DNA from 2 places in the Cellulosimicrobium sp. Marseille-Q8652 genome. Region 2 is predicted to be linked to the other one. Evidence: predicted binding sites of a transcription regulator. Region 2 holds the regulator's gene; the other holds the start of a gene.
What was found. Region 2 encodes LexA, which represses DNA repair genes until DNA is damaged. Its sites were predicted from a motif close to TCGAACANNTGTTCGA; they were not measured.
Positions count from the first base shown of each region.

Region 1 (4,416 bases), 500 kb from region 2:
GAGCCCGACCTCGACGAGCGTCTTGAGGTGCCGCGAGATCGCCGGGACCGCGGCGAAGAACTCCGCGGCCTCCTCGATCGGCATGTCCAGCACGTCCGCGACCGTCTTGCCCTTGAAGTGGACCTCGAGCGTCTCGCGGTTGTACCGCGCGCCGTGGCACACCTCGCACGGCACGTAGACGTCCGGGAGGAAGTTCATCTCGATCTTCAGGGTGCCGTCGCCCGAGCACGCCTCGCAGCGCCCGCCCTTGACGTTGAACGAGAACCGGCCGGGCGTGTAGCCGCGCACCTTGGCCTCGGTGGTCTCGGCGAAGAGCTTGCGCACGTGGTCCCACACGCCCGTGTACGTCGCCGGGTTGGACCGCGGCGTGCGCCCGATCGGGCCCTGGTCGACGTGCACGACCTTGTCGAGGTGGTCGAGGCCGGTGACCCGCGTGTGCCGCCCGGCGACCTGACGGGCGCCGTTGAGCTCGTTCGCGAGCACCGTGTAGAGGATCGAGTTGACGAGCGTGGACTTGCCCGACCCCGACACGCCCGTCACGGCCGTGAACGTCCCGAGCGGGAAGCTCACGTCGATGCCCGTGAGGTTGTGCTCGCGCGCTCCGACCACCGTGATCTGCCGCTCCGGGTCCGTCGGACGCCGCTCCGCGGGCAGCGGGATGCTCCGCCGCCCGGAGAGGTAGGCACCCGTGACCGACTCCGGCGCCTCGAGCAGCCCGGCGTAGTCGCCCGAGTGGACGACGCGACCGCCGTGCTCCCCCGCGCCCGGGCCGATGTCGACGATCCAGTCCGCCGTGCGGATGGTGTCCTCGTCGTGCTCCACGACGATGAGCGTGTTCCCGAGGTCGCGCAGGCGCGTGAGCGTCTCGATGAGGCGGCGGTTGTCGCGCTGGTGGAGGCCGATGCTCGGTTCGTCGAGCACGTAGAGGACGCCGACGAGGCCGGAGCCGATCTGCGTCGCGAGCCGGATGCGCTGCGCCTCTCCTCCGGACAGCGTCGCCGCCGGTCGTTCGAGCGAGAGGTAGTCCAGGCCGACGTCGAGGAGGAAGCCGAGGCGGGCGTCGATCTCCTTGAGGACCTCCGTGGCGATCGCGCGCTCGCGCTGCCCGAGCTCGAGCGAGCCGAGGAACTGCGCGGCCTCGCGCAGCGGGAGCCGGCACACGTCCCAGATCGACTTCCCGCCGACCTTGACCGCGAGCACCTCGGGCTTGAGCCGCGCGCCGCGGCACACGGGGCACGGCACCTCGCGCATGTACGCCTCGTACTTCTCCTTCGACCAGTCCGACTCGGTCTCGGAGTGACGACGCTCGAGGAACGTGATGACGCCCTCGAAGCCCGTCGAGTACTGGCGCTCGCGGCCCCACCGGTTCTTGTACCGGACGTGCACCTCGTGGTTCTGCCCGTGCAGGACGGCCTTCTTCGCACGCTCGGGCAGCGCCCGCCACGGCGTGTCCATCGAGAAGCCGAGGTCGTCGGCGAGCGCCGTGAGGACTCGCTCGAAGTACTCGGACGAGACCTGCGCCCACGGCGCGACGGCACCCTCGGCCAGCGACTTCTCCTCGTCGGGGATCACGAGGTCCGGGTCGACCTCGAGCCGGAAGCCGATGCCCGTGCACTCGGGGCAGGCCCCGTACGGCGCGTTGAAGGAGAACGTGCGCGGCTCGATCTCGTCGAGCGCGAGCTCGTGGTCGTTGGGGCACGCGCGCTTCTCCGAGAAGCGGCGCTCGCGAGCGGGGTCGTCGGCCTCGGCGTCGACCAGCTCGACGACGACGAGCCCGCCCGCGAGGCCGAGCGCCGTCTCGACCGAGTCGGTGAGCCGACGCTGCACGCCCTCGCGCGCGACGAGCCGGTCCACGACCACCTCGATGTCGTGCTTGAGCTTCTTCTCGAGCGCCGGCGGGTCGGTGAGCGTGCGCACCTCGCCGTCGACGCGGGCACGGGCGAAGCCCTTGGCCTGCAGCTCCTTGAAGAGCTCCGAGTACTCGCCCTTGCGACCGCGCACGACCGGCGCGAGCACCTGGTAGCGGGTGCCCTCGGGCAGCTCGAGCAGGCGGTCGACGATCTGCTGCGGCGTCTGGGCGGTCACCCGCTCGCCGCACACCGGGCAGTGCTGCGTCCCCGCGCGCGAGAAGAGCAGGCGCAGGTAGTCGTAGACCTCGGTGATGGTGCCCACCGTCGACCGCGGGTTGCGGTTGGTCGACTTCTGGTCGATCGACACCGCGGGCGACAGCCCTTCGATGAAGTCGACGTCGGGCTTGTCCATCTGCCCGAGGAACTGCCGGGCGTACGCGGACAGGGACTCGACGTACCGGCGCTGGCCCTCGGCGAAGATCGTGTCGAACGCGAGCGACGACTTCCCGGACCCCGACAGGCCGGTGAAGACGATGAGCTGGTCGCGCGGGAGGTCGAGGTCGACGTCGCGGAGGTTGTGCTCGCGGGCACCGGAGATGACGAGGCGATTGCTCACCGAAGAATGGTACGACCGACCACTGACACTCGCACAGATGTTCGACGCGTCTCCTCCGGATCCGCACGTCCCGGTCCCCGGAGGTCCACGCCGGCGGCCCACGGCCGTCGCACGTCGGGGCCGACGCCGGTTCCGACCCCGATGCCGATGCCGATGCCGATGCCGACGCCGACGCTCGACCTGGACGCGTCGGCCCGACCGGCAGACTGTGCGTCATGACGTACACGGGCGAGGTCGTGGTGGGCGGACCGGCGGACGTGCGCCGGCTCGACGAGCTGGAGATCCGGAAGGTGGCGGTCGGACCTCTGGCGAACGACGCGTACCTCCTCGTGTGCCGGCGCACCGGCGAGCGGGTCCTCGTCGACGCCGCGGCCGAGCCGCGCCGGCTGCTCGACCTTCTCGCCGAGCACTTCGCCGAGCACTTCGCCGAGCCCTTCGCCGGGCCCCTCGCCGGGTCTCCCTCCGAGCGCGTCGTCGAGCCCGTCGTCGAGCCCGTCGTCGGGCCCGTCGTCGAGCCCGGCCACGCGCCCGCAGGCCGGTTGACGACGGTCGTCACGACCCACCGCCACCACGACCACGTCGGCGCGCTGGCCGACGTGGTGGCCGCCACCGGTGCCGTCGTCGCCGTCGGGGACGCGGACGCCGACGCGGTCACGACGGCGACCGGCGTCCCCGTCGACCGGAGGCTGCGCCACGGGGACACGGTCCGCGTCGGGCGTTCCCTCCTCGAGGTGGTCGCGCTGCGCGGGCACACCCCGGGGTCGGTCGCGCTCGCCTACCGGGAGCCGTCGCGCACGCACGCTCCCGACGCGGTGGCCGGCCGTGCGCACCTGTTCACCGGCGACTCGCTCTTCCCCGGTGGCGTGGGGAACACCGACCGTGACCCCGGCCGGTTCGCGCGGCTGCTCGGCGACGTCACGGAGCGGGTGTTCGACCGGTTCGGCGACGACACGTGGGTCTACCCCGGGCACGGCGCGGACACCACGCTCGGCGCGGAGCGCCCGCACCTCCCCGCGTGGCGCGCCCGCGGCTGGTGACCTCGGTGCCCCGGCGTCAGCGGGCGCCGCGCAGCGCCCGCGGCTCGAGGCGGGCCTCGACCGCCGTCGGCACACCGTCGGCGTCCTCCTCGCGCCGGACCTCCCACGCCCCCGCACCCCGGACCTCGGTGACGGCCTCGACGAGGTGGCCGCCCCGGTAGACCAGGCCGACGCCGTCGTCCGTCGCGTACGAGGTGGGCAGCGTCCCCTCCGCCACGAGCCGCTGCAGGAGCGGGCGGCGACCGGGCTCGGCGTCGTAGTGGACGCCGTTGCCGTACGGCACGAACGCGAGCCCGTCCGTCACGGGGCGCAGCCGCGGGCCGAACGAGTCCGTCGGACCTCCGACGTGCCAGCACAGCGACCCGGCGCTGATGCCGGCGAGCACGACACCGCTCTCCCCCACCGCCCGGAGGGTCTCCGGCAGGCCGTGCGCGCGCCAGACCGCGAGGAGGTTGACGACCGAGCCGCCCCCGACCCACACGACGTCGTGCTCGCGCAGGAAGGCCTCGACGTCGTCGACGTTGGGCATGCTGAACAACGAGAGGTGGGACATCCGCACCCCGGCGACCCGCGCGGCCTCGTCGAGCTCGGCGCGGAACCACGACTGGTCGCCGCCCGCCGTGCCGACGTGGCACACGCGCGGTGCGCCCTCGGCGCCGGAGAGGTCGGTGGCGTGCCGGACGATCGGTCCGAGCGCGAGGCGGGTCCGCAGACCGGGCGCGTACCCGCCGGACGTGGCGAGGATCGTGAGGTCGCTCATGCGCCGTGACCCTAGGCGCGTCGGGCGGCCACCGCCACGCCTTTCCCGGCGGGCGCCGGCTCCGCGGACGGACGACCACCGCGGCGCGCTGCCCTGCTTCAATGGCGCCATGCCGATCCACGCCGTGACCTACGTCTACCCCGACCGTCCCGC
Region 1 is NZ_CBCOPS010000002.1:1,180,280-1,184,695, reverse strand. It holds gene uvrA (excinuclease ABC subunit UvrA) at 1-2,466, opposite strand, end outside; gene ACWPWV_RS15110 (MBL fold metallo-hydrolase) at 2,682-3,503, shown strand; gene ACWPWV_RS15105 (Type 1 glutamine amidotransferase-like domain-containing protein) at 3,520-4,263, opposite strand; gene ACWPWV_RS15100 (YciI family protein) at 4,373-4,416, shown strand, end outside.
Region 1: uvrA (excinuclease ABC subunit UvrA) is a predicted target of LexA. The motif match lies at 2,496-2,511, and genes of this name have one in related genera.

Region 2 (4,416 bases):
GCCGGCACGGCGGCGCCACGACCGACACGCTCGACGCCGCCTCCGCGGCCTTCGGCACCGTGGTCGGCGCCCTGCCCGCGGAGCGCTTCCCCGACGGGCTGCCCGACGGCGCGCGCGACGCCGTCGCGGCCGTGCGCGACGCGGCGCGCGAGGTGCTCTCGCGCCTCAAGCCCGAGACGGGCGTCCAGAAGCCCGCGACCCCGGACACGGGCCTGAAGATGGCGCAGTCGGCGATGCTCCAGCTGTTCGAGGTCGCCGAGCGGATGGCCGGGGACCCGACCGGGCACGACGTCCTCTGGTGCTCGCGGCCCGGCGAGGGCGGCTGGTCGGCCGACCGGTTCGGCGAGGGCGCGAGCCGGCTGCACGCGGCGCCCCTGGGGGTCGCGGGTCTCATCCGTACCCACCTCCTCACCGAGCGCACCGGGGTCTTCACGTCCGCGACGCTCGCCCTCGGCGGGACCTTCGACGCCGTCGCCCGTACCTTCGGGCTGGGCGGGGGCGCGTCGGACGGCGAGGAGGCGCCGTCCTGGCGTGGCCTCGACGTCGGCAGCCCGTTCGACTACCCGCGCCAGGGGATCCTCTACGTCGCGAAGCACCTGCCGACACCCGGGCGGGAGGCCGCGACCGAGCACCAGCTCGACGAGATCGCGGCGCTCGTCGAGGCGGCCGGCGGCCGCACCCTCGGCCTGTTCTCGTCGCGTCGCGCCGCGGTCGCGGCGGCCGAGGCGATGCGCGAGCGGCTCGACGTCCCCGTGCTGTGCCAGGGGGACGACCAGCTCCCGACGCTCGTGCGCGAGTTCGCCGACGACCCGGCGACCTGCCTGTTCGGGACGCTCTCCCTGTGGCAGGGCGTGGACGTGCCCGGCCCGTCGTGCCAGCTCGTGCTCATCGACCGCATCCCGTTCCCCCGGCCGGACGACCCGGTGCGGTCGGCGCGCGCCCGCGCGGTCGAGGCCGCCGGCGGGAACGGGTTCATGCAGGTGTCCGCGACGCACGCCGCGCTCCTGCTCGCGCAGGGCGCGGGGCGCCTGGTCCGTTCGACGACCGACCGCGGCGTGGTGGCCGTGCTCGACCCCCGTCTCGTCACGGCGCGCTACGGCACGTTCCTCACGCGCTCGATGCCGGGGTTCTGGCAGACGACCGACCGCGAGGTCGCTGCCGCTGCGCTGCGACGCCTCGCCGCCCTAGGCTGAGCGCAACCCACGAGACGGAGGCGCGATGACCGACGCAGGCACCACCATGCCCATCCCCGAGGAGCGTGCAGGGGGACCGGTCCCGCCGGCGGGAGCCCGGACGACGAAGCTCGCGATCGTCGGGGCGGGGGCGGTCGGGTCGACCCTCGCGTACGCGGCGCTCATGCGCGGGGCGGCCCGCACGGTCGCGATGCTCGACGTCAACCGTGCCAAGGTCGACGCCGAGGTCCTCGACCTCCAGCACGGCATCCAGTTCATGCCCATGGCGAGGGTCGAGGGCTCCGACGACGTCGCGGTGTGCGCGGGCGCGGACGTCGTGGTCGTGACCGCCGGTGCGAAGCAGAAGCAGGGGCAGACCCGGCTCGACCTCGCGGAGGGCACGATCGGTCTCATGCGCACGATCCTGCCGGGGCTCGTGGAGGTCGCGCCGGACGCCGTCTACGTCATGGTCACCAACCCCGTCGACATCGTCACGTACGCCGCCCTGAAGTTCTCCGGCCTGCCGCCGGAGCGGCTCTTCGGCAGCGGGACGGTGCTCGACTCGTCGCGGCTGCGGTTCCTCGTCGCGCAGCACTGCGGCGTCGCGGTCCAGAACGTCCACGCCTACATCGCCGGCGAGCACGGCGACAGCGAGATCCCGCTCTGGAGCTCGGCGACGATCGGCGGTGTCCCGCTGCTCGAGTGGCCGGGGATCGCCGGCCACCCGCCGCTCTCCGAGGACGCGCGCGAGGCGATCGCCCGTGAGGTGGTCGAGTCGGCCTACCGGATCATCGAGGGCAAGGGCGCGACCAACTACGCCGTCGGCCTCGCCGCGACGCGCATCATCGAGGCGGTCCTGGGCGACGAGCACCGGCTCCTGCCCGTCTCGACGCTCCTGGACGGCGACTACGGGATCCACGACGTGTGCCTGTCGTTGCCGACGCTGCTCGACCGCCGCGGCGCGAGCGAGCGTGTCGACGTCCCGCTGTCCGACGCGGAGCTGACAGGTCTCCAGGGCTCCGCGGAGTCCCTGCGCGCGGTCGCGCGGCGGTTCGGCCTCTAGGAGCACGCGACGACGGGCCGGCGATCCCGCGGGAGGGATCGCCGGCCCGTCGTCGTGGGGGAGCGGCCGGGCCGGCGGCCGCGGCGCGGACGGACCGGTCCGTCAGAGGCTGCGCAGGACCGACACGACGCGCCCGAGCACCTGCGCGTCGTCGCCGGGGATCGGGTCGTACGCGGAGTTGTGGGGCATCAGCCACACGTGCCCGCCGCTGCGCTTGAACGTCTTGACGGTCGCCTCGCCGTCGATCATCGCCGCGACGATCTCGCCGTTCTCGGCGACGTTCTGCCGACGCACCACGACCCAGTCGCCGTCGCAGATCGCGGCGTCGACCATCGAGTCGCCCTGCACGCGGAGCAGGAAGAGCTCACCGTCCCCGACGAGCTGGCGCGGCAGCGGGAAGACGTCCTCGACGACCTGCTCCGCGAGGATCGGGCCGCCCGCGGCGATCCGGCCGACCACCGGGACGTAGGACGGCAGGGGGTGCGCCTCGTCGTGCACCTGCTCGTCGGCGACGCGGACGAGGGGAGCGGCGCGGCGGCCGTCGTCCGGCTGCACGACCTCGATGGCGCGCGGACGGTTCGGGTCCCGGCGCAGGTACCCCTTGCGCTCGAGCGTGGTGAGCTGGTGCTTGACCGAGGAGGGGCTCGTGAGCCCGACGGCCTCGCCGATCTCCCGCATGCTCGGGGGATACCCGCGCTGCTCGACGCACGAACGGATCGTGTCGAGGACGAGGCGCTGCCGTGGTGTCAGGCCGTCGCTGCCCGCCGTGCCGTCGGGGAGCTCGCGCACCTCGGCGAGCCCCGCACCCGTGTCCCTGCCGCGTCCCGCCATCGTGGTCTCCGCCCTCGTCGCCTCGCGGTCGACGCCCCGGTCGCAGGGAACCTGCACCCCGTACGGCACGCCGCCCTCCGTCGGTGGCGCCCGCGGCGTGGCCGGGGCGCCGGTCGACCCGTGCCCGGTGCGTCGTCCCTGGCGGGAGGCGCTCCGGGCCGGACGTGTCCGGTGGACATGTCCGGCGAACCGACCTGGTCCCAGGTTAGGGGAGAGCGCACCACGAATCAAACATCTGTTCGAGCATGTCTCGACTCCGTGGGTGGATCGTGATAGACCTTCGTACAGGTGTTCTACGCACAGGTGTTCGATCCGGCTCCCGGGTCGACGACGCAGACCTCGCCGGGCCGGAGCGACCGGGGAAGGCGCTCCGGCGCCGGCGAGGGACGGAGGCAGTGATGACGAGTGTGACGACAGGGTGGGACGGCCGGCTGGACCGGTCGGACCGCGGTGCGCGGCGTCAGGCCGGGACGGTGCGCCGCACGGGGGGCGCTCCCGAGGCGCCGCTCCGGCTGACCCGCCGGGGCCGGGTCGTCCTGGTGCTCCTCCTCGCGGTGCTCGTCGTGCTGGGCGCACGGGTCGGGAGCGCGGTCGCCGGCTCGGCGGGAGAGCCGGAGGAGGTGCGCGTCCACGTGGTCGCCGCGGGAGAGACGCTGTGGGACCACGCCGCACGCCTCGCGGATCCCGGTGAGGACGTGCGCGACGTCGTGGCGCGGATCGTCGACCTCAACGGCCTGTCGTCCTCGGGGCTCGCGGCAGGGCAGCGGCTGCTGCTCCCGGTCGACGGCTGAGGCACCGGACGTTCTGTGACCCAGGACACGCGGTGCGGCGCGATCAGGTGCTCTCCGGGGCTTGCGCTGACGATTAGGCGGCCCTAAGTTAGTGTCACCTCACTCGCCAGGCTGGGGGGCCGGGCGGGAGGCGGGGTCGGCGGTCAGCCGCCACCCCTGAGCACGTCGGCGCGTGCGAGGCGAGTCGCGCGCGAGATGGGGACGGGGGCGTCCCGACGGGGGCGACCGGAGACCGGTCGCCCCCGTTCTGCGTCTCCGGACGGCGGCGTCCCCGGTTCCGCACCGTCGCGCGGGCGTCGGCGTGTTGCACCGTCGCGGGGCGGCGGCATACGTTCGTCGCGCCGCTCTCGCCCTGCGAGTGCCGCGGAACCCCCAGCCGAGGAGAGTCGCCATGCACTGCCCGTTCTGCCGTCATGCGGACTCACGTGTCGTCGACTCCCGCACGTCGGACGACGGTGCGTCCATCCGCCGTCGTCGTCAGTGCCCGCAGTGCCAGCGACGCTTCACGACGATCGAGACGGCGAGCCTGTCCGTCGTCAAGCGGTCCGGTGTGACGGAG
Region 2 is NZ_CBCOPS010000002.1:1,677,005-1,681,420, reverse strand. It holds gene ACWPWV_RS17530 (ATP-dependent DNA helicase) at 1-1,193, shown strand, start outside; gene ACWPWV_RS17525 (L-lactate dehydrogenase) at 1,240-2,235, shown strand; gene lexA (transcriptional repressor LexA) at 2,338-3,066, opposite strand; gene ACWPWV_RS17515 (LysM peptidoglycan-binding domain-containing protein) at 3,465-3,857, shown strand; gene nrdR (transcriptional regulator NrdR) at 4,249-4,416, shown strand, end outside.